2 linked regions of the Saccharibacillus brassicae genome follow. The protein of the gene in region 1 interacts with the protein of each later gene in a pairwise test. Links are inferred from orthologs where the notes say so. Each region holds a gene or a part of one and is shown on either strand. Other genes may lie near its edges. The genes, in order: purT and FFV09_RS01210.

Region 1 (3,170 bases):
ACGAGAAGCCGAGCGTCGACGACAAGCCGGGCGCGCAGGCGCTGCCCAAGATCAACGGCAGCGTCAAGCTGGAAAAAGTCATTTTCGAATACGAACCGGGCCGCCAGGCGCTCAAGGGGATCGATATCGAGGCGCAAGCGGGGCAGTCGATCGCGCTCGTCGGCCATACCGGGTCCGGCAAGTCGACGATCATCAACCTGCTCAGCCGCTTTTACGACGTCACCGAAGGCACGGTCAAGATCGACGGGATCGACGTGCGCGACGTCAAGCTGGAGAGCCTGCGCGCGCAGATCGGCATCGTGCTGCAGGACACATTCATTTTCTCCGGCACGATCCGCGAAAATATCCGGTTCGGCCGGCTCGACGCGACCGACGAAGAGATCGAGGAAGTGACCCGGGCCGTCAAGGCGCACGATTTCATTATGGCGCTGCCGGGCGGATACGATACCGAAGTCGAAGAACGCGGCAGCGCGCTCTCGATGGGGCAGCGGCAGCTGCTCTCGTTCGCCCGGGCGCTGCTGGCGGACCCGCGCATTCTGATTCTGGACGAAGCGACGGCGAGTATCGACACCGAGACCGAGCTGAAGATCCAGGAAGCGCTCAAAGTGCTGCTGCAGGGACGGACTTCGTTTATCGTGGCGCACCGCCTCTCGACGATCCGGCATGCCGACAAGATCATCGTGCTCGACCACGGCGAGATCAAGGAGCAGGGCACGCACGCGGAGCTGGTCAAGCACGGCGGCATTTACGGCGGTCTCGTCGAAGCCCAATTCCGCTTTTTGTAACCGGACGACCGATCCAGAACATTTCCAGTAACTCCATTTGGAAAAACGAAAACCTGCGACAATTTTCGCAGGTTTTCGCCTTTTTTTCATAAAAATTTGAGTCGTCGGGGTTGCAATTCAGACGCCCAGCACACAAAATAGAAAAGGACAACACAAAAAGGCGTAGGAGTTGGTCAACGATGTGGGGGGCTCCATTATCCGCGGACGCGAAGAAAATCATGCTTCTCGGCAGCGGTGAACTGGGCAAAGAAGTCGTGATTGAAGCGCAGCGTCTCGGCGTGGAATGTATAGCGGTCGACCGCTACGCGGGCGCGCCGGCCATGCAGGTCGCGCATCGCAGCCACGTGATCGACATGCTGGACGCGCAGGCGCTGCGGGAGCTGATCCTGCGCGAGCGTCCGGACCTGATCGTGCCGGAGATCGAAGCGATCGCGACGACCATGCTGCAGCAGTTGGAAAGCGAAGGATTTCGGGTCATCCCGACGGCTACGGCCGCGAGGCTGACGATGGACCGCGAAGGCATTCGCCGGCTGGCCGCGGAGACGCTCGGCCTGCCGACGGCGGCGTACCGTTTCGCGGACACGCTCGAAGAGCTGAAGCAGGCCGTGTCGGAACTCGGCGCGCCGTGCGTCATCAAGCCGCTGATGAGTTCGTCGGGCAAAGGGCAGAGCGTGCTCCGCACGCCCGAAGACGCGGAGACGTGCTGGCAGTTCGCGCTCGAAGGCGCGCGCGCCAAGAACAGCACCCGCGTCATCGTGGAAGCGTTCGTGCCGTTCGAGAGCGAGATTACGCTGCTGACGGTGCGAAGCGTGTCGGGAACGGCGTTTTGTCCGCCGATCGGGCATATCCAGCAGGACGGCGACTACGTGGAATCGTGGCAGCCGCATCCGATGGACGCCGCCAAGCTTGAAGAAGCGAAGCGTATCGCCACGGTCATTACGGACGAGCTGGGCGGATACGGACTGTTCGGCGTCGAGCTGTTCCTGACGAAGGACGGCGTCGTCTTCAGCGAAGTGTCGCCCCGTCCGCACGATACGGGCATGGTTACGATGGCCACGCAGGATTTGTCGGAATTCGCGCTGCACGTCCGGGCGATTCTCGGGCTTCCGGTCACGGAAGTCCGGCTGCTCACGCCCGGCGCCTCGGCCACGCTCAAAGCGAGCCGGGCAAGCGAACGTTTCAAAGTCGGAGGTCTGACGGAAGCATTGAGCGTTCCGCGTACCCAGGTTCGGGTATTCGGCAAGCCGGATTCAAAACCGGGACGCAGAATGGCCGTCGCGCTCAGCGCGGCGGAAGATGTGGAGACTGCGCGGAACCGGGCTCGCGAAGCGGCCGGTCTGCTAAAAGAGGAGTATTCGGATGACAACTAACGTACTTGAAAAAACAGCGGATCTGCGCACGGCTTCATGCGGCGACGCTGCCGTTCTGACGGAGCTTATGCGCAAACTGTCCTACCCTACGACGCCGAGCGTCATGCGGGAGCAGTTGGAGAGCCGCGAGAACAATCCGAATTACCGAACTTATCTGGCGGAACGCCACGGCAAAGCGGTCGGCATGATCGCGCTGCGCCTCATTCCCGCCCGCGGGAAAGAACCTCAAATGGCGCAAATCGCCGGTCTTGTCGTCGACGAAGACTGCCGCGGCTGCGGCATCGGGCGCCAGCTCGTCGAACAGGCGGAAGCGTGGGCGGTCGAATGCGGCAGCAAGCTGCTGTTCCTGACGGGCATCAACCGGGAAGAACGCCTCGGCGCACACGAATTCTACGCGCGTGCCGGCTTCGAGAAATACGGCTGCAAGTTTATCAAGTCGCTCCAGACAAACACAAACATCCAATAAAGCCATCCCCTTCGGTTCCGGCTCTTTCGAGCGGAGCCTTTTATTCGATAGGAGGAACAACTTTAGTGCATACACAAGCAAAAAACGAACGTCCGTACGAAACGGGTGCCAAGCCGCATCCGAAGCAGGGTTCGAAGCGTCAAGCCAAACGGTGGAAAACGCTCGCCCTGAGCGCGGTGCTGGCCTGCGGCGGATGGTTCGCCGCCGTGCCGGCCGAGCAGGCCCACGCCCAAAGCTTTTACCAGTCGGCCTATGCCAAGACGACGACCGACAAGTCGCAGTTTACGTCCAAAGTCGTCTACCTGGTCAATCTGGAACGCCGCAAAGCGGGGCTCAAGCCGCTCGCCGTCGACGCCAGAACGGCAGGCGCTTCCCGGGTGAAAGCGGCGGATATGTCGAACAGGGGATATTTCGATCATACGTCGCCGACGTACGGATCGCCGTTCAACCTGCTGAAGTTGAAGCAGGTCTCGTACCGCGCGGCGGGGGAGAATATCGCGCTGGGACAGCGTTCGCCGGAAGCGGTCATGCAGAGCTGGATGAAAAGCT
Region 2 (3,190 bases), 180 kb from region 1 along the record:
AACGAAGAGATCGTCGCCCGGGCGATCTACGATTCGGCCATTCCGGTCATCTCGGCCGTCGGGCACGAGACCGACTTCACGATCGCCGACTTTGTCGCCGATCTGCGGGCGGCGACGCCGACCGCCGCCGCGGAACTCGCGGTGCCGGATCGGCGCGCGCTGCAGCATCGCGTCGCCCAGCAGCAGGAGCGGCTGCGCGGCGCCCTGCTGCGCCGGGCCGCGCAGGAGCGCGAGCGTCTGGCGCGCCTGCAGCGCTCCGCCGTGCTGCGGCAGCCGCAGCGCGCCCTTCAGCCGCATGCGCAGCGGCTGGACGGGCTGACGCGGCGCCTCACGGCGCGGACCGAAGCCCGCTTCGCCTCGGGCCGGGACAAGCACGCGCGCCTGCACGGCAGGCTGTCGCGCTTCTATCCGGGCGCTCAGCTGCAGCTCGCTTCGCGCCAGCTCGGCGGGCTGGACGGCCGCCTGAACGCGGCCATGACCGCCGCCGTCAAGGACGGGCGCCAGCGGCTGCTGGGCAGCCTGCGCCAGCTCGACGCCCTGAGCCCGCTCAAGGTGATGGCGCGCGGCTACAGCCTCGTCTACGACGAAGCCGGGCAGAAGCTGATCAAATCGGTACGCGAGGTAGCCGAGGGCGACGGGATCGTCGTCCGGGTGAACGACGGAAGCCTCGAATGCCGGGTTATTCAAACGACGGAGGAGGACAATCGAAGTGGAGCCTAATGCCGAACATCACAATCCTGCGGGAGCGTCCGACGCAGCGACGGGCGCCGAACTGAATTTCGAACAAGCGATGGACCAGCTAGAGCGGATCGTCGCCGAGCTTGAACAGGGCGACGTACCGCTGGAGAAAGCGATCGACCTGTTTCAGCGGGGCATGCAGCTGTCGCAGCTGTGCGGCCAGAAGCTGGAGCAGGTGGAACGCAAAATCGAAACGATCGTGGAAGAAGACGGACAGCTTCGACGCCGGAACTTTGCGGGCGAAGCGGAAAGCGGGGACAACTTTTGAACAGCGTATTCGCGCTTGAACCGTATATGAGAGACGTGTCGTCCGAGCTGGAGAGCTATTTTGCCGAAGCGTTTCCGGCCGACTGGGACATGCCGCCCGCGCTGCTGGAATCGATGCGGTATTCGCTCGATGCCGGCGGCAAACGGCTGCGTCCCCTGCTCGTGGTAGCGGCGTGTGAAAGTCTCGGCGGCAGCCGGGCGGCGGCGATCCGCGTCGCGGCCGCCGTCGAGATGGTGCACACGTATTCGCTCGTGCACGACGACCTGCCGGCGATGGACGACGACGACCTGCGCCGCGGCAAGCCGACGAACCACAAAGTGTTCGGCGAAGCGATGGCGATCCTCGCCGGCGACGGCCTGCTGACGCATGCTTTTTATGTGGTGTCTTCGCTGGCCAGAGACGGCCTGCTGCCGGCCGAGGCGGCGATCGGGATCGTGTCCGATCTGGCGGAATACGCCGGACCGCGCGGCATGGTGGGCGGCCAGGTGGCCGACATGGAAGGCGAGCAGGGCACGACGGACCTTGCGCGGCTGGAGTATATCCATCTGCACAAGACGAGCGACCTGATCATGTTCTCGCTGCTTGCGGGCGGGCGCACGGCCGGAGCGACGCCGCTTCAACTCGACGCGCTGCGTACGTTCGGCCGCGGCATCGGGCTGGCGTTCCAGATTCAGGACGATATTCTGGATCTGGTCGGCGACGAGAGCAAGCTGGGCAAAAAAACGCAAAGCGACGTCAAAATGGAAAAAGTGACGTATCCGTTTTTCCTCGGCATCGACAAGTCGCGCGAAGAAGTGCGGCGCCTCAGCGAAGAGTCCAAAACGGCCGTGCTGGGAGCGGGTCTTGAGCGTACCGACATCCTGCTGGCTATCGCCGATTATTTGGTGGAACGGGACCGTTAAGAGGTCCCGGAGGAAGCGGACTCCGGTTTCGCTGCTCGCTTGCTTGGGTATTGAAGAACAGAAGAACGGACAGCGCCCGGCGCATAAGCCGATGCTTCAAATTGGCTTTGTTTGCCGAAAAACGATATAATACCGATACTACGCGTGCTCGAAAAACGCTTCGCGGCGTTCAGGCGAGCCCGCCTATACCTAATCGTGCGCGACCGAATTCAGGAAAATGAAGGAAAGCGGGGAATGACACATGCTCCTTCCACAAATCAACCAACCCGGCGATCTGAAGAAGCTGCCGTCCGAACAACTCGCGCCGCTGGCGCAGGAAATTCGCCAATTTTTAATCGAAAATCTCTCGGTGACCGGAGGCCATTTGGCTTCCAATTTGGGCGTGGTCGAGTTGACATTGGCTTTGCATTACTGCTACGAGAGTCCCAAAGACAAGTTTATTTTCGACGTGGGCCATCAGGCTTACGTGCACAAGATTTTGACGGGCCGGCAGGACCGGTTCGATACGCTGCGCAAGTACAAGGGCCTGTGCGGCTTCGTCAAGCGCGCCGAAAGCGAACACGACGTCTGGGAAGCGGGCCACAGCAGCACGTCGCTGTCCGCGGCGATGGGCATGGCGATGGCGCGCGACCTCAAGGGCGAGAGCAACAAAGTGGTCGCGGTGATCGGAGACGGCGCGCTGACCGGCGGTATGGCGTTCGAAGCGCTGAACCATATCGGCCATGAGAAAAAGAACCTGCTCGTCGTCCTCAACGACAACGAGATGTCGATCGCGCCGAACGTCGGCGCGATGCACAACTACCTGAGCCGCGTCCGCTCGGACCGCCATTATCTGCGCGCCAAAGACGACGTCGAATCGCTGATCAAGAAAATTCCGGCGATCGGCGGCAAGCTTGCGCGCACGGCGGAAAAAGTCAAAGACAGCCTCAAATATATGATGGTGCCGGGCGTTCTGTTCGAAGAGCTGGGCTTCAAATACATCGGTCCGATCGACGGACACGACCTGCCGACCCTGATGGAGACGTTCCGCCAGTCGGACAACGTCGACGGCCCGGTGCTTGTCCATATCGTGACGACCAAAGGCAAAGGCTACAAACCGGCGGAAGCCGATTCGCATAAATGGCACGGCATTTCGCCGTACAAGATCGAGTCCGGCAAGACGCTCAAGTCGGCCGGCAACCCGATGTATACCGAAGTGTTCGGCAGCACGCTGATCGAATTGGCCGAGCAGGACGAGCGGATCGTCGCCGTCACGCCGGCCATGCCGGGCGGTTCCGGACTG

Evidence for each region.
Region 2: the proteins of purT (region 1) and FFV09_RS01210 interact in binary tests that used the Escherichia coli proteins (3 or more experiments, as listed by UniProt). The link is inferred for Saccharibacillus brassicae from one-to-one orthologs.

What each region holds. Positions count from the first base shown.
Region 1 is NZ_CP041217.1:97,305-100,474, reverse strand. What follows is about bases 209-3,059. They hold purT (formate-dependent phosphoribosylglycinamide formyltransferase), read left to right. Parts: upstream 209-964; coding sequence 965-2,155; downstream 2,156-3,059. Other genes in these bases: FFV09_RS24030 (GNAT family N-acetyltransferase), read left to right, coding at 2,145-2,621; FFV09_RS00370 (ABC transporter ATP-binding protein), read left to right, coding at 209-785. In the rest of the region: more of FFV09_RS00370, read left to right, coding at 1-208. UniProt on the Escherichia coli protein: Involved in the de novo purine biosynthesis. Catalyzes the transfer of formate to 5-phospho-ribosyl-glycinamide (GAR), producing 5-phospho-ribosyl-N-formylglycinamide (FGAR). Formate is provided by PurU via hydrolysis of 10-formyl-tetrahydrofolate.
Region 2 is NZ_CP041217.1:281,771-284,960, reverse strand. The notes cover bases 100-2,970. They hold FFV09_RS01210 (polyprenyl synthetase family protein), read left to right. Parts: upstream 100-1,032; coding sequence 1,033-1,908; downstream 1,909-2,970. Other genes in these bases: dxs (1-deoxy-D-xylulose-5-phosphate synthase), read left to right, coding at 2,150-2,970; xseB (exodeoxyribonuclease VII small subunit), read left to right, coding at 710-1,006; xseA (exodeoxyribonuclease VII large subunit), read left to right, coding at 100-720. Also shown: more of xseA, read left to right, coding at 1-99; more of dxs, read left to right, coding at 2,971-3,190.